Regions from separate parts of the Micromonospora sp. NPDC048170 genome, predicted to be linked through region 3. Evidence: predicted binding sites of a transcription regulator. Region 3 holds the regulator's gene; each other region holds the start of a gene.
The links. Region 3 encodes HrcA, which represses chaperone genes, less so after heat shock. Its sites were predicted from a motif close to GGTTNGCACNCTCNNNNNGAGNGTGCNAACC; they were not measured.
Positions count from the first base shown of each region.

Region 1: the regulator HrcA is predicted to act here: its motif matches at 2,610-2,640, upstream of groES (co-chaperone GroES).
Region 2: the regulator HrcA is predicted to act here: its motif matches at 2,164-2,194, upstream of groL (chaperonin GroEL).

Region 1 is NZ_JBEZMR010000005.1:43,662-50,555, reverse strand. Features, by position in the region: gene AB0D32_RS10755 (WhiB family transcriptional regulator) at 1-246, shown strand, start outside; gene groL (chaperonin GroEL) at 448-2,091, opposite strand; gene groES (co-chaperone GroES) at 2,162-2,476, opposite strand; gene AB0D32_RS10740 (methyltransferase domain-containing protein) at 2,726-3,949, shown strand; gene ybaK (Cys-tRNA(Pro) deacylase) at 4,000-4,479, shown strand; gene AB0D32_RS10730 (sugar ABC transporter substrate-binding protein) at 4,687-5,787, shown strand; gene AB0D32_RS10725 (ATP-binding cassette domain-containing protein) at 5,893-6,717, shown strand; gene AB0D32_RS10720 (ABC transporter permease) at 6,714-6,894, shown strand, end outside.
Region 2 is NZ_JBEZMR010000020.1:49,689-56,582, forward strand. Features, by position in the region: gene AB0D32_RS22440 (GNAT family N-acetyltransferase) at 1-515, opposite strand, end outside; gene AB0D32_RS22445 (cold-shock protein) at 726-929, shown strand; gene AB0D32_RS22450 (hypothetical protein) at 1,016-2,116, shown strand; gene groL (chaperonin GroEL) at 2,391-4,013, shown strand; gene AB0D32_RS22460 (hypothetical protein) at 4,070-4,267, opposite strand; gene AB0D32_RS22465 (GNAT family N-acetyltransferase) at 4,358-5,290, opposite strand; gene AB0D32_RS22470 (S8 family serine peptidase) at 5,337-6,894, opposite strand, start outside.
Region 3 is NZ_JBEZMR010000028.1:46,877-53,770, forward strand. Features, by position in the region: gene AB0D32_RS26410 (phytanoyl-CoA dioxygenase family protein) at 1-500, opposite strand, end outside; gene AB0D32_RS26415 (hypothetical protein) at 689-1,549, opposite strand; gene AB0D32_RS26420 (enoyl-CoA hydratase-related protein) at 1,817-2,629, opposite strand; gene hemW (radical SAM family heme chaperone HemW) at 2,649-3,872, shown strand; gene AB0D32_RS26430 (DUF4870 domain-containing protein) at 3,914-4,540, opposite strand; gene hrcA (heat-inducible transcriptional repressor HrcA) at 4,783-5,805, shown strand; gene dnaJ (molecular chaperone DnaJ) at 5,879-6,894, shown strand, end outside.

The sequences.
Region 1 (6,894 bases), on a different contig from region 3:
TCCGGCGCCAAGGCTGTCTGCCGCGCCTGCCCGGTCCGGGCCGAGTGCGCCGCGCACGCCCTCGCCGTCCGCGAGCCGTACGGCGTGTGGGGCGGGTTCAGCGAGTCGGAGCGGCTGCGGCTGCTCGCCGTCGGCTGGGAGGATCTGGCCGACCGCCGCCAGAGCCGGGTCGACGTCTCCCGGCTGGAGGCCCGCCTGGGCCAGTCGCACCGGTCGACCGTCCCCGCCCAACGCAAGATCGCCTGACTCGGCGGTCCACGAGACCACACCGACGCCGCGTCCCCGCCCGGGGACGCGGCGTCGCGGCGTTTCTACCGCCGGCTGGTCCGGTGCGGCGGGTTCCCCACCGGGTGCCTCCGACGGCCCGACCGGCCGGTGGTCCAGCTTAAAGGCGTCGGGGCGCACCGTCACGCGGACGGTGCACCCCGACGAGGCGTACGGCGAGGGTCAGAAGCCCGGGCCGTGCTGGTGGCCGTGACCGTGGCCGTGGCCGTGCCCACCGGCGGCCGGCTCGGCCTTCTCCGGCTTCTCCACCACGAGGCTCTCCGTGGTGAGCAGCAGCCCGGCGATCGACGCGGCGTTGGTGACCGCGTTGCGGGTCACCTTCACCGGGTCGACGATGCCGGACTTCGCCAGGTCGACGTACTGGCCGGCGGCGGCGTCGAGGCCGTGGCCCCACTCCTTGCCGGCGACCTTCTGCACCACGACGTAGCCGTCGTGGCCGGCGTTCTGCGCGATCCAGCGCAGCGGCTCGACCAGCGCCTTGCGCACGATCGAGACGCCCACCTTCTCGTCACCGGTGAAGCCGAGGTCGTCGTCGAGCACCGGGAGGATCTGCGCCAGGGCGGCGCCACCGCCGGGAACGGTGCCCTCCTCGACCGCGGCCTTGGTCGCCGCGATGGCGTCCTCGATGCGGTGCTTGCGCTCCTTCATCTCGACCTCGGTCGCGGCACCGACCTTGATGACCGCGATGCCGCCGGACAGCTTGGCCAGCCGCTCGGCGAGCTTCTCCCGGTCCCAGTCGGAGTCCGAGGCCTCGATCTCCTTGCGGATCTGCGCGACCCGGTCGGCGACCTCGCTCGCCTGGCCGCCGCCGTCGACGACCGTGGTGTTCTCCTTGTCGACCACCACGCGCCGGGCGGTGCCGAGCACCTCCAGGCCCACCTGGTCGAGCTTGTAGCCCAGCTCAGGGGCGACCAGCTCGGCGCCGGTGAGGATCGCCATGTCCTGGAGCATCGCCTTGCGGCGGTCGCCGAAGCCGGGGGCCTTGACCGCGCAGACCTTGAGGGTCTTGCGGATCGAGTTGACCACCAGCGTCGACAGCGCCTGGCCCTCGACGTCCTCGGCGATGATCAGCAGCGGCTTGCTGTTCTGGAGGACCTTCTCCAGCAGCGGCAGCAGCTCCTCGATCGCCGAGATCTTCTGCGTCGTGATCAGGATGTACGGGTCCTCCAGGACCGACTCCTGCGACTCCGCGTCGGTGACGAAGTTCGGCGAGATGAAGCCCTTGTCGAACTGGAGACCCTCGGTCACGTCCAGCTCGGTGTGCAGGGCGGAGCCCTCCTCGACGGTGATGACACCGTCGCGGCCGACCCGCTCCATCGCCTCGGCGATCAGCTCGCCGATCGTGGCGTCCTGCGCGGAGATCGTCGCGACGTGCGCGATCGACTCCTTGTCGGCGACCTCGACCGCGCGGCCGAGCAGCGCCTCGGAGACCTTGGTGGCCGCCGCGTCGATGCCCCGCTTGAGGCCGGCCGGGTTGGCGCCGGCCGTGACGTTGCGCAGGCCCTCGCGGACCATCGCCTGGGCCAGCACGGTGGCGGTGGTGGTCCCGTCGCCGGCGACGTCGTTGGTCTTGGTCGCCACCTCCTTGACCAGCTGCGCACCGAGGTTCTCGTAGGGGTTGGTGAGCTCGATCTCCTTGGCGATGGTCACGCCGTCGTTGGTGATCGTGGGCGCACCGAATTTCTTGTCCAGGACGACGTTGCGCCCGCGCGGGCCGAGGGTGACCTTGACCGCGTCCGCGAGGGCGTTGACACCGTGCTCGAGCAGGTGCCGGGCGTCATCCGAGAAGCTCAGGATCTTCGCCATGAATGTCCCTTCGAAGCGTCGTCGCCCCGGCCCGGCGAGCCGGACCGGGGCGACGACACTGATCGGTTGCTTACTTCTCGATGACCGCGAGGACGTCGCGGGCGGAGAGCACCAGGTACTCCTCGCCGGCGTACTTGACCTCGGTGCCGCCGTACTTCGAGTAGATGACGGTGTCGCCGACGGAGACGTCAACCGGGATCCGGTTGCCCTTGTCGTCGATCCGGCCCGGGCCGACAGCGAGGACGGTGCCCTCCTGCGGCTTCTCCTTGGCGGTGTCGGGGATCACGATGCCCGACGCCGTGGTGGTCTCAGCCTCGTTCGCCTGGACCAGGATCCGGTCCTCGAGCGGCTTGATCGCAACCTTGGTCGCGGTAGTCACGGGCATACCCTCCTGGGGTACTGGTTTCGTTACTGGCCGGCAAGCCGACCAGCGTCAATCTGCCACATGCCACCGGGCGGGGCCGTCGTCGCGGGTGCCGGTCCGCCTGGCGTTCAGCAACCGGACCACGGGGCCCGGAAGCTGGCACCCTCGGGGTGAGAGTGCTAATCGCAGGTTATTCCTCGGCTAGCACTCCGTCAAGGAGAGTGCCAACCCGCCGGCCGGCGCGTCGGGCCCGCCGACCACAATGACCGGGTGGATCCCGACCAGTTCGCCGCCCTGCGTACGCCCGAGGGGTCGGCCGCGCTCGACGCGGCCACGCGGGTGGCCGGCGGCGATCCGCTGACCGCGGCGGCCGCGCTCCGCTCGGCCGGGCTGCCGGCCGGCCTGGCGGCGGCGGCGCTCACCCAGGCCGAACTGCGGCGCCGGGCGGTCGGCAAGTTCGGGCCGGCGGCGGCGGGGATGTTCCTCACCCGCGCCGGGCTGGAGCAGGCGACCCGGGGCGTCGTCGCGGCACGCCGGGCCGAGCGGTTGCGGGCCGCCGGGGTGCGCACCCTCGCCGACCTCGGCTGCGGCCTCGGCGCGGACGCGCTCGCCGCCGCCCGCGCCGGCATCCGGGTGTACGGCGTGGAGGCCGACCCGGTGACCGCCGCGATGGCCGCCGCGAACGCCGAGGCGGCCGGGCTGGCCGAGGAGTTCACGGTGGAGTGCGGCGACGCCACGGCGTTCGACGTGAGCCGGGTCGACGGGGTGTTCTGCGACCCGGCACGCCGGAAGGCGGGCACCGGGCGGCGGATCTTCGACCCGAACGCCTACTCCCCGCCCTGGGACTTCGTCGTCGGGCTGGCCGGGCGGGTGCCGTACACCGTGGTGAAGGTGGCGCCCGGCATCGACCACGCGCTGATCCCGGCGGGCGCCGAGGCGGAGTGGGTGAGCGTCGACGGCGACCTGGTCGAGGCGGCCCTGTGGTGTGGCCGACTCGCCGAGACCCCCCGCCGAGCCACCCTGCTGCGCGGTAAGGAAGGGCACCTTCCTGACGCCTCTGGTAGAGGAGGGGGCGCTTCCTATGAGTTGACGGGCTCCGGGGACGCCGAGGCGGCCGTCGGACCGACGCGCCGCTTCCTGTACGACCCGGACCCGGCGGTGGTCCGCGCGCACCTGGTCGCGGAGCTGGCCGACACGCTGGGCGCCACGCTGGCCGACCCGAGCATCGCCTACCTCTACGCGGACGCCCCGGCGCCGACCCCGTTCGCCCGCTGCCTGGAGGTCACCGACGTGCTTCCGTTCTCGCTCAAGCGGCTGCGGGCGCTGCTGCGGGAGCGCCGGGTCGGACGGGTGGAGATCCTCAAGCGCGGGTCCGCGCTGGAGCCGGAGAAGCTCCGGCGGGATTTGAGGCTGGCCGGCGACGAGGGGGCCAGCCTGGTGCTGACCCGGGTCGCCGGGGCACCGACGGTGCTGGTCTGCCGGCCGGTCGGGTAGCAGCCCTTTTCGGCTCGCGGGCCGCACCGCCCCGGGTTAGCTTGACGGTCATGGCGGGACAGGGCACTCCGGCGACCGCGTTGCTGACGAAGCGGAAGATCGCCCACAGCACCCATCCGTACGACGTGTCCCCGGACGCGCCGAACTACGGCGCGCTGGTCGCGGCGGCGCTGGGGGTGCCGCCGGAGCGGGTGTTCAAGTCGCTGGTCGCCGAGGTCGACGGCGCGCTGACCGTGGCGGTCGTGCCGGTCACCGGCGAGTTGGACCTCAAGGCGCTCGCCTCGGCCGTCGGCGGCAAGCGGGCCGCCATGGCCGACCGGGCGGTGGCCGAACGGGCCACCGGCTACGTACGCGGCGGGATCAGCCCACTCGGTCAGCGCCGCCGGCTGCCCACGGTGCTCGACTCGTCGGCGCTCCACCATCCGACCGTCTACGTCTCGGCGGGCCGGCGCGGGCTTCAGTTGCAGCTCGCCCCGCAGGACCTGCTCGCTCTCACCGGGGCGACCACCGCCCCGCTGTCCGCCCGCTGAGCTGCGCCGCCCGCACCGTCGACGGGAGAGCGCTCCCGCGCGGGCGGCCGGGCAGGTGACCAGACAGGCGACAGGGACGTTGCTGAATTGTTACTGCCGACAACAAACTCGCCACCTCGGCACTCTTGTGCCCGCAGTGTGACGCGGAATACGTTGCCGGACACAACAAACCAAACGTCTCCCCCCACCCCCGAAAGGACCCTGCACATGCGCAAGGGCTTCCTCACCTTCGCCGCCGTGGGCCTGCTGGCCGCCGGCAGCATGGCCGCCTGTGGCGACGAGTCCGGCAGTGGTGACCAGGCCGGCGGCAGCGACAAGGCCCCGAAGATCGGCGTGATCCTGCCGGACAGCAAGTCCTCCGCCCGCTGGGAGGGCGCGGACCGCAAGTTCCTGGAGGAGGCGTTCAAGGCCGCCGGCGTCGACTACGACATCCAGAACGCCCAGGGCGACAAGACGGCGTTCCAGACCATCGCCGACCAGATGATCACCAACGGCGTGACCGCCCTGATGATCGTCAACCTCGACTCCGGCACCGGCAAGGCCGTGCTCGACAAGGCCAAGTCCCAGGGCGTGGCGACCATCGACTACGACCGGCTCACGCTGGGCGGCTCGGCCACCTACTACGTCAGCTTCGACAACGAGGCCGTCGGCAAGCTCCAGGGCGAGGGCCTGAGCAAGTGCCTGACCGACAAGGGCGCCAAGAACCCGGTCGTGGCCTACCTCAACGGCTCGCCGACCGACAACAACGCCACCCTCTTCAAGAACGGGTACGACTCGGTGCTCAAGCCGAAGTTCGACTCGAAGGAGTACACGAAGGGCCCGGACCAGAACGTGCCGGAGTGGGACAACGCCCAGGCCGCCACCATCTTCGAGCAGATGCTGACCCAGACCGGCGGCAAGATCGACGGCGTGCTCTCCGCCAACGACGGTCTCGGCAACGCGGCCATCTCGGTGCTGAAGAAGAACAAGCTCAACGGCAAGGTCCCGGTGACCGGCCAGGACGCCACTCCGCAGGGGCTGCAGAACATCCTCGCCGGCGACCAGTGCATGACCGTCTACAAGGCGATCAGGGAGGAGGCGAAGGCCGCCTCCGAGCTGGCCATCGCGGTGGCCAAGGGCGACAGGAAGGAGACCGGCCAGACCGTCAAGGACCCGGAGGGTGGCCGGGACGTCCCGGCGGTGCTGCTGACCCCGAAGCCGATCTACAAGGAGAACGTCAAGGACGTCATCGCCGACGGCTTCGTCACCAGGGACGAGGTGTGCGGCGGGGCGTACGCCAAGCTCTGCGCCGACGCCGGCATCAGCTGACCCGTACCCGATCCACGCGCACGCCGCCCGGCACGGACCCTGTGCCGGGCGGCGGCTCGCGCCGGACGGGACCCGAGACCTCCCCTCCACCTGAAGGAGACCCCCGTGTCCGCAACCCCCCTGCTGGAACTACGCGGGATCGACAAGAGCTTCGGTCCCGTCCAGGTCCTGCGCGACGTCGCCTTCTCCGCCCACTCCGGTGAGGTGACCGCGCTGGTCGGCGACAACGGCGCCGGCAAGTCCACCCTCGTCAAGTGCATCAGCGGCATCCACCCCACCGACGCCGGCGAGTTCCACTTCGACGGCCGCCCGGTGAACATCAACAGCCCCCGCGACGCCGCCACGCTCGGCATCGAGGTCGTCTACCAGGACCTCGCGCTCTGCGACAACCTCGACATCGTGCAGAACATGTTCCTCGGCCGGGAGAAGCGCAGCGGCATCGTGCTCGACGAGCCGACCATGGAGCAGATGGCCGCCGACACCCTCGCCGGGCTGAGCGTACGGACCGTGAAGTCGCTGCGGCAGCACGTCTCCAGCCTCTCCGGCGGCCAGCGCCAGACCGTGGCGATCGCCAAGGCGGTGCTCTGGAACAGCAGACTCGTCATCCTCGACGAGCCGACCGCCGCGCTCGGCGTCGCGCAGACCGCCCAGGTGCTCGAACTGGTCCGCCGGCTCGCCGACAACGGCCTGGCCGTCGTGCTCATCTCGCACAACATGAACGACGTCTTCGCCGTCTCCGACCGGATCGCCGCGCTCTACCTCGGCCAGATGGTCGCCCAGGTGAAGACCACCGAAATCACCCACTCGCAGGTGGTCGAGCTGATCACCGCCGGCCGTTCCGGCGGGCTCGGGCTCGCCGCCGAGCCGGCCAACGGCGGCAACGGGCACGGCGCGGAGCCGGCCGACCGCAACCCAGGAGGCGCCCGATGAGCACCACCGTCGTGCACAAGGACGGCCCGGTGGCCGGCACACCGCCGCCCACCCTCGGTGGCCACGTCCGCAACTACGTCAGCCGGGTACGCGGCGGCGACATCGGCGCGCTGCCCGCCGTGCTCGGCCTGGTCGTGCTCTGCACGGTCTTCTCGATCATGCGGCCGTCGTTCCTCA
Region 2 (6,894 bases), on a different contig from region 3:
TGGAGCTCGGTGAGCGCCCCGACGGTGGGGTGCGGGACGCGTACCCCGGTGTCGACGAAGCCCAGCCGCCGGTACGCGCGGTAGGCCCGGTCGTTGCCGACCACGACCTCCAGCATCAGTTCGGGGCGCCCGCAGGCCCGGGACCAGGCCGCGACCGCCTCGACCAGGTCGCCGAGGAGGCCGGTGCCCCGCCATCGCGGGGTGACGTAGACGGCGTACACCACGGTCAGTCCCGGCTCCCCGGGGGCCACCGTGCCACCGGCGTGCCCGACGAGCCGGTCGCCTGGGTCCGCGACGAACTGCGCGGTGCCCGCCCCGGCGGAGACGGCCTCGATCCGGGCCGCGTAGTCGGCGTGCGACCGGGAGGCCGCGTCGGCGAGGGTCTCCAGGAAGGCCAGTGGCGCGTCGGCGAGCATCTCCAGCCGTAGGGCCCGCATCCGGGCCGCGTCACGCGGCCGGACCCGCCGGATCTCCGCCGACCGCGCCGGCGGAGACCCGTCGGGCGTGCTCGTCATGACGCATGCCTACCACAGCGACGAGGACCGATGGATGACCGTCGGAATATGCCCGATTTGTGGTCGTGCGCCGTCGTCACGCTTCGTGTAGCGTGCGACTTCGGTCACCGTTTCAGCGGCCGTCGTCGATCGCCGAGCCGGTGGTCCTCCGGTGCCGGTCAGCCCGGCCTCCGGGGTCGTGGAACGCCGCGCAGAGTGAGGAAGTGCACCGTGGCACAGGGCACCGTGAAGTGGTTCAACTCCGAAAAGGGCTACGGCTTCATCGCCGTCGACGGCGGGCAGGACGTCTTCGTCCACTTCTCCGCGATCGAGATGGACGGCTACAAGGCGCTGGACGACGGCCAGCGCGTCGAGTTCGAGATCGCCCAGGGCCAGAAGGGTCCTCAGGCCGAGCGCGTGCGCGTCATCGCCTGACCGGCCGCCGCCCGGGGGCGGGCTCGGCGCGGTTGCGCCGGCAGGGAAGGATCGTGAGCCGTTCCAGCCAACGCTGAGGAGGGTTCATGTCCGACCAGCCGCCCCAGGCCGCGCCGCCCCCGGGAGAGCCCGACCCCTCCGCGACGCCACCCGGTGCGCCGGTGGGCCCGCAGCAGCCGCAGGACTGGGTCTTCCCGCCCACCGGTGGCTACCCGCCCGGATCCGGCCCGTACGGCGGGCAGCCGTGGTACCCGGGCGCCCCGGTCGCCTATCCCGGGCCGGGCGCCCCGGTCGCGTACCCCGGGCAGCCGGTCCACGGGTGGTACCCGCCCGGTCACGGCCTCGACCCGGCCGACCTGCTCGTCACCCCGCCCGGCGCCGGCGTCAGCGGCTGGTTCGACCGGTGCGTCGGCGCGGTGCGCCGGGGCTGGCGGCTCCTGCTGCCGATCCTGCTGCTCACCCAGGTGCTGCCGGCCGCGGTGGTGTCGGTGCTCACGCTGGCCATCGACCCGTCCGCGAAGTGGGAGGAGTCGCTGGCCGACGACTCCGCCGCGCTGCCCGACACCTTCCTGGCCGACCTGGGCATCATGCTGGCCGTGCTGATCGGCAGTGCTGTCGTCTTCGGCCTGGTGCAGAGCCTGGGCTGGGCGGCCGGCAGTTGGGCGATCGCCCGGCAGGCGGCCGGCCAGCCGGTGAGCATGGGCGAGGCCCTCTCCTACGGCGCGCGCCGGGCACTGGGCCTCTGGGGCTGGACCCTGTTGATGAGCGTGATCATCGGGCTCGGCATCTGCTTCTGCTTCATCCCCGGCATCTACGCCGCCTTCGCGCTGAGCATGGCCGGCCCGGTCTATCTCTTCGAGCGGCAGGCTCCGATCGGCCGCTCCTTCCGGATGTTCCACGACCGGCTGGGGCTGATGCTCGGCCGGGTGGCGCTGGTGGCGGCGGCGGTGATCGTCGGCGGCGGAGTGGCCGGCATGGTGGAGGGCATCGGCGTGCTGCCGTTCGGCACCACCCCGCTGGAGTCGCCGGGCACGGCGGTGGGCGTGATCGTGGTGACGCTGGTGGGCGCGGTGCTGGCCCTGCCGACCCACCTCGCCCAGCTGGTCGGTCTGGTCGTCACGTATGCCGAGCAGCGTGCCCACGAGGGTCCAGTGGACAGCGCGCGGCTGGCCGGTGAACTCGGCTGACCGGGCCGATCGTGCTTGCACTCGACAGGGGAGAGTGCTAAACAAGTCATTGGCACTCGCATACCGCGAGTGCCAATGGTCGGGGCGGTAGGGCCACGGCCGCAGCAGCGTCCACACGCGGGTGCGGCACATGGCCGGTCGTCGCGGGCTATCCGGCCCGGCCGAGGAGACGTCGTCGTCGCCAGGTGGCGACGTCCCAAGGTGCGTACACCAGGCGGCCCATCCGGGACACACACTCCGGGTGGCCCGTGAGTGTCCAGGAGGACAACGCCGTATGGCCAAGATGATCGCGTTCGACGAAGAGGCGCGCCGCGGCCTCGAGCGGGGCATGAACCAGCTCGCCGACGCCGTGAAGGTGACCCTCGGCCCCAAGGGCCGCAACGTCGTCCTCGAGAAGAAGTGGGGTGCCCCCACCATCACCAACGATGGTGTGAGCATCGCCAAGGAGATCGAGCTCGAGGACCCCTACGAGAAGATCGGCGCCGAGCTGGTCAAGGAGGTCGCGAAGAAGACCGACGACGTCGCCGGTGACGGCACGACGACGGCGACCGTCCTGGCCCAGGCCCTGGTCCGCGAGGGCCTGCGCAACGTGGCCGCCGGTGCCAACCCGATGGCCCTGAAGCGGGGCATCGAGGCCGCCGTGGCCAGCGTCTCGGAGGAGCTGCTCAAGCTCGCCAAGGACGTCGAGACCAAGGAGCAGATCGCCTCCACCGCCTCCATCTCTGCCGGTGACAACACCGTCGGCGAGATCATCGCCGAGGCGATGGACAAGGTCGGCAAGGAAGGCGTCATCACCGTCGAGGAGAGCAACACCTTCGGGCTGGAGCTGGAGCTCACCGAGGGTATGCGCTTCGACAAGGGCTACATCTCGGCCTACTTCATGACCGACCCGGAGCGCATGGAGGCCGTCTTCGACGACCCCTACCTCCTGATCGTCAACAGCAAGATCTCGTCGGTGAAGGACCTGCTCCCGATCCTCGAGAAGGTCATGCAGTCGGGCAAGCCGCTGCTGATCATCTCCGAGGACATCGAGGGCGAGGCCCTGGCCACCCTGGTCGTCAACAAGGTCCGCGGCACGTTCAAGTCGGTCGCCGTCAAGGCGCCGGGCTTCGGCGACCGCCGCAAGGCCATGCTGGCCGACATCGCCATCCTCACCGGTGGCCAGGTCATCAGCGAGGAGGTCGGCCTCAAGCTGGACGCCGTCGGCCTCGACATGCTGGGCCGCGCCCGCAAGGTCGTGGTGACCAAGGACGAGACCACCATCGTCGACGGTGCCGGCGACGCCGAGCAGATCCAGGGCCGGGTCAACCAGATCCGGGCCGAGATCGACAAGAGCGACTCCGACTACGACCGCGAGAAGCTGCAGGAGCGGCTGGCCAAGCTGGCCGGCGGCGTTGCGGTGATCAAGGTCGGCGCGGCCACCGAGGTCGAGCTGAAGGAGCGCAAGCACCGCATCGAGGACGCCGTCCGCAACGCGAAGGCCGCCGTCGAGGAGGGTATCGTCCCGGGTGGTGGCGTCGCGCTGGTGCAGGCCGGCAAGACCGCCTTCGACAAGCTGGACCTGGCCGGCGACGAGGCGACCGGCGCGCAGATCGTCAAGATCGCGCTGGACGCCCCGCTGCGGCAGATCGCCGTCAACGCCGGCCTCGAGGGCGGCGTGGTCGTCGAGCACGTCCGCAACATCGAGGCGGGCCACGGCCTGAACGCCGCCAACGGTGAGTACGTCGACCTGCTGGCCGCGGGCATCATCGACCCGGCCAAGGTGACCCGGTCGGCGCTGCAGAACGCCGCTTCCATCGCGGCGCTCTTCCTCACCACCGAGGCCGTCGTGGCGGACAAGCCGGAGAAGACCCCGGCCGCCCCGGCTGGTCCGGGTGGCGGGGACATGGACTTCTGAGTCCAGCTCCAACGCCGAAAGGGGCGGGCCGCGTCAGCGGTCCGCCCCTTTCGCTGTCACGTCGGCAGTGGCCGCTGGTTACGCCGCTTCTGCGTCCGGTCGTACGGCTGTGGGATCTGCACCGGCTCGTCGACCAGCGTCACCGGATCGTCGGCCGGCTCGTCCACGCCGGCCATCTCCGCCTGCTGCTCGGCGTCGCCGTAGTCGAGCCGGTCGAACGGCAACGGGCCGGGGCGTTCGTCGTCCGTGGTCATGGCTGCCTCCTCTACCGAAACGGTAGGGCGCGACGATCACCGATGCGGGCGAATGGTGCTATCAGGATCTATATCCCATTCGCCCTGCTATCAGCCCCCGAGTGTCCTGCGATAGAGGAAGAAGACCCGCTCGACCCGGGCGCCCGCGCTGCCCGAGTAGAACGGGATCGGCCCCACCCAGCCGATCTGCGCCGACGGCAGGCCCGCCGCCCGCTGGTCGCGTAGGCACCGGCGCAGCAGCACCCCGCCGATCCCCGAGCCCTCGGCCGCCGGGGCGGTGCCCATCGGGCCGAACCAGCTCGGCCGGGACGACCCGTACGCGGCGAAACCGAGCACCTCGCCGTCGCGTTCGGCCAGGTGGCAGCCCGCCCCCTCCCGGCCAACCGAGCCGGCCAGCTCGGCGTCCCAGGCCCCGCCGAAGGTGCCGCGGGCGAACTCCGTCAGCGCCGGCAAGTCGGCCGCCTCGGCGCGGCGGACCGTCACGCCCCGCCCGGCCAGTCGCGCCTCCGCGGCGTCCGTCGGGCGCAGCGCGGGCGAGCCGTCGTACGACAGGTCGGCCGTCATGTTCCACGCCGTCCGGTCCTGCTGGTAGCCGAGCGCCAGCGCGGCGCAGAGCGCCGGGGTGTAGCGCACGTCGATGCCGGGCCAGCCGTAGTGCGGCGGGTTGCCGGCGAGCAGCACCTCGGCCGCGCCGAGACCGGCGAGGGTGCGCTCGGCCGACGACAGCAGCGCCCGTCCCGCGCCCCGCCGCCGGTGGGCGGGGTCCACCGCCACCAGGTCCACGTACCCGAGCCGGGGGTCCTGGGCGGAGACCGAGCAGACCAGCGCCCCGACGAGCTCCGCCCCCCGGTACGCGCCGAGCGCCACCACCGGCCGGTCGACGGCCGCCCGGGTCCAGAGCGTGTCCACGAGTTCCGGCGCCTCGGCCGCATCCTCGGGTAGGTCCAGCGACCGGCGGAACAGCTCCACCACGGCGGGCGTCCGGTCGGCGGTCAGCTCGGCGACGATGATCTCCGCGTCCATGGTCGCCGACCCTAGAGCACCGGGTACGGGGAAGGGCAAGACCTGCTCACCCTCTGGCCGCCCGGACCGCCGCGTACGCGTCGACCAGTCCGGCCCCGGTGATGTTCCGGTCGCCCCCGCAGGTCTGCGTCCGGGAGGCGTACGTCGCCCCGACCGGGGTCGCGGTGTCCCGCAGGATCTGCCGGGTGCGGGGCAGGTCGCCGACGAGCGCCGGGTTGGCCGACCACATCAGCGCCACCACGCCGGCCACCTGCGGGGTCGCCATCGACGTGCCGCTCAGGATGGCGTACCCGCCGCCCGGCATCGCCGACAGCACCTCGTCGCCCGGCGCGACCAGGTCCGGCTTGGCCGCCCCCGGCACCGGGCCCCGGGAGGAGAACATGGTGACCCGTCGCTGCCGGTCCACCGCGCCGACCGTCAGCACGTCCGCGTACGGGGCGGGCGGGTCGTCGATCGACTCGCAGTACGGCCCGGTGTTGCCGGCCGCGGCCACCACCAGGATGCCGGCGGCCTCCAGGGCTGCGGTGGCCGGCCGGAGCACCCCCGGGTCGCAACCCTCGATCGACGGGCAGCCCCACGAGTTGGTGAGGATCTCCGGGGCGCGTGCCGGGCGCCCGTCGGTGAACGGGTCCCCGCCGGCGGGAAAGGGCGCGAGCATGAACTGGAGGCAGTCCAGGTAGTACGCGGGGTTGCCGAGGTTGCGGTCCAGGTTGACGCAGCCGACCCACCGGGAGCCCGGGGCCACCCCGATGCCGCCCCGGCCCACCGCGCTGCCCGTCGTGTGGGTGCCGTGCCCGCCCTGGTCGGTCGGCGCCCGGGTGCCGTTCCACGCGTCGTGCCAGGAGTCGTCGCCGCCCCGGAAGCCGCCGGCCAGCGCGGGATGCCCCCCGTCCACGCCCGAGTCCGAGCTGCCCACCACGATCCCGGAGCCGTTCACCCCGAGCTGGGACCAGACCCGGTCCGCGCCGAGCATCCGGACGTTCCACTCCGGGCCGGCGGGCGCGGGCGCGGTGCCGCGACTGCGGCCGGCCGGCGCGGGCAGCGGTCGTACCCGCTGGCTGATCAGCACCCGGGCCACCTCGGGCCGGCGCGACAGCCAGGCCCGCACCGCAGGCCCGCCGCCCACCTCGACCGCGTTCACCAGGTAGTAGGGGGTGTGCTCCAGCCGGAGCCTGCGCAGATCCCGGCGCAGGTCGGCCTGGGTCCGCTCGGCGGTCGCGACCAACCGCCGGTAGACCTCGCCGGCCCGGGCGTCCCGGCCGGCCCGGCCCGTCGCCGCCGGGACGCCACCGAGATCGGCCTGCTCGCGGAGCACCACGAACAGCCGCTCGCCGTGCAGGCCGGGCTGGCCCGCGCCGACGGCCACCACGCCGACCGCGACCAGCAGGGCCACGGCGGTCACCCCGGCGACCCGCCGGCTCGGCCGCCTGCCCCGGGCCAGCAGCACGCCGTACGCCACGGCGAGGACGGCCGCGACGGCGAGCCCGACGGCGGCTGCGGTGGCCACCCAGAACGGCACGTCACGGGTGCCGGCCAGAACGAGGGTGATCTCCTCGGGGTCGGCGAAGGCCAGCGGGCCGAGCACGCCGAGCCCGACCAGCCAG
Region 3 (6,894 bases):
TCCGACAGGTCGGAGAGGACGTAGGCCACCTTGAGCGAGAACATCGGCCGGGGCAGGTTCGGGTCCATCGTCTCCGGGTCGGAGTTCTGCCGGTACCCGTCCTGGTGCCACCCCCAGTACGGCTTCTCCGGCTCCAGCGCCGGCGGGGTGACGTCCAGGTGGTTGTGGTGGGTGTAGATGTTCCAGCCGGCCAGGCCCCACATGTACGGGAAGGCGATCGGGTGGGTCAGCAGGTCGCCGAAGAGCTCGTCGCGCTCCAGGAAGCCCAGCAGGTGCAGGGTGCCGTCCTTGGTGGTGGTGCCCTTCGCCTGCTCCTCGGCGTAGACGCGGTCCACCGCCGCCTCCAGCGCCGCCCGGTGGTCCTCCGTCAGGACGTTGCGCAGCAGGAGGAAGCCCTGCTCGTGGAATTCCTTGCGGTCGGTGTCACTGATCGGTTCGTAACCGGTCCGGTCGCCGTAGTCGAACACCTCGACGTACCCCTCCCCATGAGGCGAAACCATTACTGGCACAGGCCGCCGATCGTAACGCGCTGCTTCCGGGACGGCCTACCGCCCAGCACGATATGCCACCGTTGTCCGGACTCTGGGGAGCGAGGGGGCGACACTCCGTCATCTCGCCGGGGCGCGATGAGGCATTAGAAGGAGAATGCCGGATTGTGCGGTGACCGCTGGTAAGGAGATCGAGGCCACTACGCCTCGGCGAAGACCTCCGCGACGACCCGCCCGGCAGCCGGGGCGTCGTCGGTCCGGTTCCAGGTGCCGTCGCGGGCCGTCCACTCCAGGTCGCCGAAGCGCACCCGCTTCACGCCGTGGTCCTGGGCGTGGGAGACCAGCCAGTGCGCGTACCGCCAGCCCCGTCGCTCGTCGGCGGCCGGGACCGTCAGGCCCGTCAGGTCCGCCGCGGCGGTCGCGCCGGCCAGGCCCCAGTCCAGCGACAGGCCCCGGGTCAGCGCGTTCGCCGCGGCCTCGCCACGCATCGCCGGGTCGCGGCCCACCGTGCAGGCGACCGCGCCGGTGGCGTGCCCGAGCAGGGCCCGGGTCAGCACCTCGGACTCGTCCGCCCACTTCTGGTACGCCTCCGGGAAGGCCGAACGCTGCACCTTCTGTGCCGCGTCGGTGACCCGCATCTGCTCCCAGCCGCGCACCTTCTTCAGGGCGGCGTAGAACTTCCCGGCCGCGTACCTGGGGTCGCGGATCTGCTCCGGGGTGCCCCAACCCTGACTCGGGCGCTGCTGGAACAGCCCGACCGAGTCGCGGTCGCCGCCGGCGAGGTTGCGCAGGCCGGATTCCTGGTAGGCGGTGGCCAGCGCCACGACGACGGCCTGCTCGGGCATCTTCCGCTGGATGCCGATCGCCGCGATCGTCGCCGCGTTGGCCATCTGATCGGGATCGAGGGCGACCCGGCCGTCCGCCTGCACCGTGCACGTGCGGCTGGACAGGGGGAGGCGCAACTGCCCGCCCACCTGCCGGATGACGATCCAGATCCCGACCGCGGCGAGGACGACGAGCACGACGCCGCCCGCCACGACTGCCCGTGTACGCACCCACACCCCCTGATCGACAGTCCGACAAGCGTACGTCCCCCGTGGCGCCTTCCGGGTCGTCCGACCGGTTCTCCCCGACCGTAGGGCGTGGCACCGGCCGCCGGGCGGACGCCCCGCACCCTCCGGCGGCCCCGACAGGCGGAGTCCGGACGTTCCCGTTTCCGGCGCGGCCTCACCCGTCCCGGTCTCCCGGCCGGCCCCGGCCCCCGGGGTGCACCCGGCCCTGCCCGCCGTGACCGGTCCCGGCGGTACGAACCGATGCCCGCCCCGGCGCTACCGGCCGGTGTCCGTCGTGGCGTCGCCGCCGGCGGCGGGCACCCAGCGCGCCGGCCGCTTCTCCCGGAACGCCAGGACGCCCTCGCGTCCCTCCTCCGACAGGAAGTATCCGGTCGAGAGGGTGGACAGCCCGGCGATCTCCGCCCGCAGGTCCCCGGCGGGCGGCCGGCGCAGCAACTGCTTCGCCCCGGCCAGCGCGCCCGGTGCCCCCCGTACCAGAGAGCCGCAGTACCCGGCCACCGCCGCGTCCAGTCCGTCCGCCGGCACGGCGGCGGTGACCAGACCGATCTCGGCCGCCCGCCGGCCGTCGAAGGTGTCCCCGGTCAGGTAGAGCTCGGCCGCCGCGCGGGGGTGCAGGCGGGGCAGCACGGTCGCGGAGATCACCGCAGGGACCACGCCGATCCGCACCTCGGTGAAGGCGAACGTCGCCTCCTGCGCGCACACCGCCAGGTCGGCCGCCGCGATGAGGCCGAGGCCGCCGGCCCGCGCCGGGCCGGCCACCTTCGCCACCACCGGCTTCGGGCACTCCCAGACCGCCGCGAGCACGTCGCCGAGCATCCCGGCCGGCACCGTCCCGCTGGCGTACGCGGCGGCCGTCTCCTTCAGGTCCGCCCCGGAACAGAAGACCGGGCCGGTGTGGTCGAGCACGATCACGCGTACGGCGTCGTCGGTGACAGCCTCGGCAAGGCCGGCCAGCAGCTGGGTCATCAGCGGCGTGGAGAGCGCGTTGCGGTTGTGCGGACTGTCCAGGGTGAGGGTGGTCACCCCACTGGCCGTGGCGGCCCGCACGAGCACGTCGGGAGAGGTCATGCCGGGCACACTAGTGGCCATGCCCGGCGTCCTTCCAGAAGGCGAAACCGTCCCCGTCGACGGTTCGCTGCCCGCCACCGCCACCCGTGCCGTCGGCGCACGCGGCTTCGGTGTGTACGTACACGTGCCGTTCTGCGCCAGCCGCTGCGGCTACTGCGACTTCAACACGTACACGGCCGCCGAGTTGGGCGGTGGGGCGGGCCGGGAGGACTACGCCGACACCGTGCTCGCCGAGTTGGCGCTCGCCCGCCGGGTGCTGGGCGACGCCCCGCCGGCCCGGGTCGACACGGTCTTCGTCGGCGGCGGCACCCCGACCCTGCTCCCCGCCGACGACCTGGCCCGGATCCTCGACGGCATCGACCGCACGTGGGGGCTCGCGCCCGACGCCGAGGTGACCACCGAGGCCAACCCGGAGTCGGTCACCCCGGCGTCGCTGAAGGCGCTGCGGGCGGCCGGCTACACCCGGATCTCGCTGGGCATGCAGTCCGCCGCGCCGGGGGTGCTGGCGATCCTCGACCGGACGCACAGCGCAGGGCGGGCCGTCGCCGCCGCCCGTGAGGCGCGCGACGCCGGGTTCGAGCACGTCAACCTGGACCTGATCTACGGCACGCCGGGGGAGACCGAGGCGGACTTCGCCGCCTCCCTCGACCAGGTCGTCGCCGCCGGGGTGGACCACGTCAGCGCGTACGCCCTGATCGTGGAGGACGGCACCCGGCTCGCCGCCCGGATGCGGCGCGGCGAGCTGGCGTACCCCTCCGACGACGTCGCCGCGGACCGCTACCTCGCCGCGGAGGCCGCCCTCGGCGCGGCCGGGCTCTCCTGGTACGAGGTGTCGAACTGGGCCCGCGACGAGGCGGCCCGGTGCCGGCACAACCTGCTCTACTGGACCGGCGCCGACTGGTGGGGGCTCGGCCCGGGGGCGCACAGCCACGTCGGCGGCGTGCGCTGGTGGAACGTCAAGCACCCCACGACGTACGCGAAGCGGCTGGCCGGCGGCGGGTCGCCCGGCCTGGCCCGGGAGGTGCTGACCGCCGCCGAGGCGCACATGGAGGACGTCATGCTCCGGCTCCGCCTCGCCTCCGGGCTACCGCTGGCCGCCCTCGACGCCGCGGGCCGGGCCGGCGCAGGGCGGGCCCACGCCGACGGGCTGCTGGCCGCCGCCGAGTACGCGGCCGGCCGCGCCGTGCTGACCCTGCGGGGCCGGCTGCTCGCCGACGCGGTCGTCCGCGACCTGCTGCCCTGAACCGCGTGCCGGGGCCGGCCGGGGGAGCGGCCGGCCCCGGGTCACTTGGCGAAGCTGTAGGTCATCGGGTAGCGGTAGAGCACGCCCTCGTTGGCCTTGATCCCGCCGATGATCCCGAAGATCAGCGGCACCAGCCAGACGAGCATCGGGACGAAGAACAGCACGCCGCAGGTGATCAGCGTGAGCACCCAGCTGAGCACACCGACGATCGTCCAGGTGAGCTGGAAGTTCAGCGCCGCGACGGCGTGCGCCCGGACCGTCGGCGACTGCTGCCCCCGGACCATCAGCGCGATGACCGGCGCCAGCCAGCCGAGCAGGCCGCCGCCGACGATCACGCCGACCGCGCCGCCGAAGTGGGCGATCAGGGCCCAGTTCTTGTCCTCGTTGTTGGCGTAGCCGCCCGTCGGCGGGCCGTAGCCGCCGCCGGCCGGATAGCCGGCCCCCGGCGGGGGATAACCGCCCGCCGGGGGATAGCCGCCCGTCGGCGGTTGGTCACCGGTGGGCGGCGGATAGCCACCGGGTGGCGGATAGCCGCCCGGGGCCGGGGCCCCGGACAGCGGTGTGGTGGGTTCTTCGAAGCCGGAAGGGCCGGGAACCCCCGACGGGGCGGCCGGGTCCGGCTGGAAGCCGGGGTCCCCCGCTCCGGGAGGGCGAGGTGGTTCAGTCATGGAGGTCACGGTAGGGGCAGCCGGCAAGGACGCACCAGCGTGACACCGGCCGGGATGTCCGAATGGCCGTCCCCTGACGCCGTCGGGCAGGCCCGGGTGGTCGCCGATCGGACTGAACGCCCGAGGTTGATCATCGCGTCGGCGGCCCCGCCGACGTAGACTGGCACTCGCTACAGTCGAGTGCCAGCAGCCCGCCCGGCCCCACACGGGCCGGGGCCGACGTGCGACAGGAGGTGGGGAGGATGGGTCTCGACGACCGCAAGCTCGCCGTGCTGCGTGCGATCGTCGAGGACTACGTCGCCACGCAGGAGCCCGTCGGCAGCAGGGCGCTGGTCGAGCGGCACCAGCTCGGGGTCTCCCCGGCGACCGTCCGCAACGACATGGCCGTGCTGGAGGAGGAGGGCTACATCCGCCAGCCGCACACCAGTGCGGGGCGGGTGCCCACCGACCGGGGCTACCGGCTCTTCGTGGACCGGCTGTCCCGGGTGAAGCCGCTCAGCCCCGCCGAGCGCCGGGCGATCGAGCGTTTCCTGGTCGGCGCCGTCGACCTCGACGACGTGGTGCACCGCACGGTCCGGCTGCTGGCGCAACTCACCCGGCAGGTCGCCGTCGTGCAGTACCCGAGCCTGGCCCGCTCCTCGGTGCGCCACCTGGAGCTGGTGCCGATCTCCACCACCCGGCTGATGCTGGTCATGATCGCCGACACCGGCCGGGTCGAGCAGCGGCTGGTCGAGTTGCCCGCGCCGATTCCCGCCGACCACGTCACGGACCTGCGCCGGCTGGTCAACGAGAAGCTGGTCGGCACCCGGCTGTCGGAGACGCCGCCGCTGGTGCAGGCCCTGGTCGAGGAGTCGGTGCCGCACCTGCGGCCGGCCATGACCACCCTCTCCACCGTGCTGCTCGAGACGTTGATCGAGCGGCACGAGGAGCGGATCGCGCTCGCCGGCACGGCCAACCTCACCCGCGGTGGCCTGCTCGACTTCCAGGGCTCCCTGCGCCCCATCCTGGAGGCGCTGGAGGAGGAGGTCGTGATGCTCAAACTCATCGGCGAGGCGGAGCCGAGCACGACGCGGGTGCTGATCGGTGACGAGAACGAGGTCGACAACCTGCGCGCCGCCTCGGTGGTCAGCACCGGCTACGGGCCGGGCGCGACCAGCGTCGGCGGCCTCGGCGTGCTCGGGCCGACCCGGATGGACTACCCCGGCACCATCGCCACGGTGCGGGCCGTGGCACGCTACGTGGGCGAGCTGCTGGCCCAGAACTGACCAGTCAGGGCCGACGGCCGGCTCCGGCCGCCGACCGGCGCAACGCGAGACGAACATGAGGACACGGAACGCAGTGGCCAGGGACTACTACGGCATTCTCGGGGTGAGCCGGGAAGCCTCCGACGACGAGATCAAGCGCGCCTACCGCAAGCTGGCGCGGCAGTTCCACCCGGACGTGAATCCGGATCCGGAGGCCCAGGAGAAGTTCAAGGACATCAACGCCGCGTACGAGGTCCTCTCGGACGACCGGAAGCGGCAGATCGTCGACCTGGGCGGCGACCCGCTCGCCCCCGGCGGCGGGGGCGCGGGAGGACCGGGCGGTCCCGGCGGCGCCGGGCCGTTCGTCGGCTTCCAGGACATCATGGACGCGTTCTTCGGCGGCGCGGCCGGCGGTTCACGGGGTCCGCGACCGCGGACCCGGCCCGGCGCCGACGCGATCCTGCGGCTGGAGCTGGACCTGCACGAGACCGCGTTCGGCGTCGAGGCGCCGATCACCGTCGACACCGCCGTGCTCTGCACGACCTGCACCGGCGCCGGCACCGCGGCCGGCACCCACGTGGCGACCTGCGAGGCGTGCGCCGGGCGGGGCGAGGTGCAGTCCGTGCAGCGCACCTTCCTCGGTCAGGTGGTCTCCGCCCGGCCGTGCACGGTCTGCCAGGGGCACGGCACCACCATCCCGCACCCGTGCCCGACCTGCGCCGGCGACGGCCGCGTCCGCACCCGGCGGTCGCTGACCGTCAAGATCCCGGCCGGCGTCGAGGACGGCATGCGCATCCGGCTGGCCCAGCAGGGCGAGGTCGGCCCGGGCGGCGGCACGGCCGGCGACCTCTACGTGGAGATCCACGAGCGCCCGCACGACGTCTACTCCCGCAAGGGCGACGACCTGCACTGCCGCGTCACCGTGCCGATGACCGCGGCGGCGCTGGGCACGCGGCTGACCATCAAGACGCTGGACAGCGAGGAGACGGTCGACGTCAAGGCCGGCACCCAGCCGGGCAGCACGCTGCGGCTGCGCGCCCGGGGCGTGCCGCACCTGCGCGGCACCGGCCGGGGCGACCTCTACGTCCACCTCGACGTGCGCACCCCCAC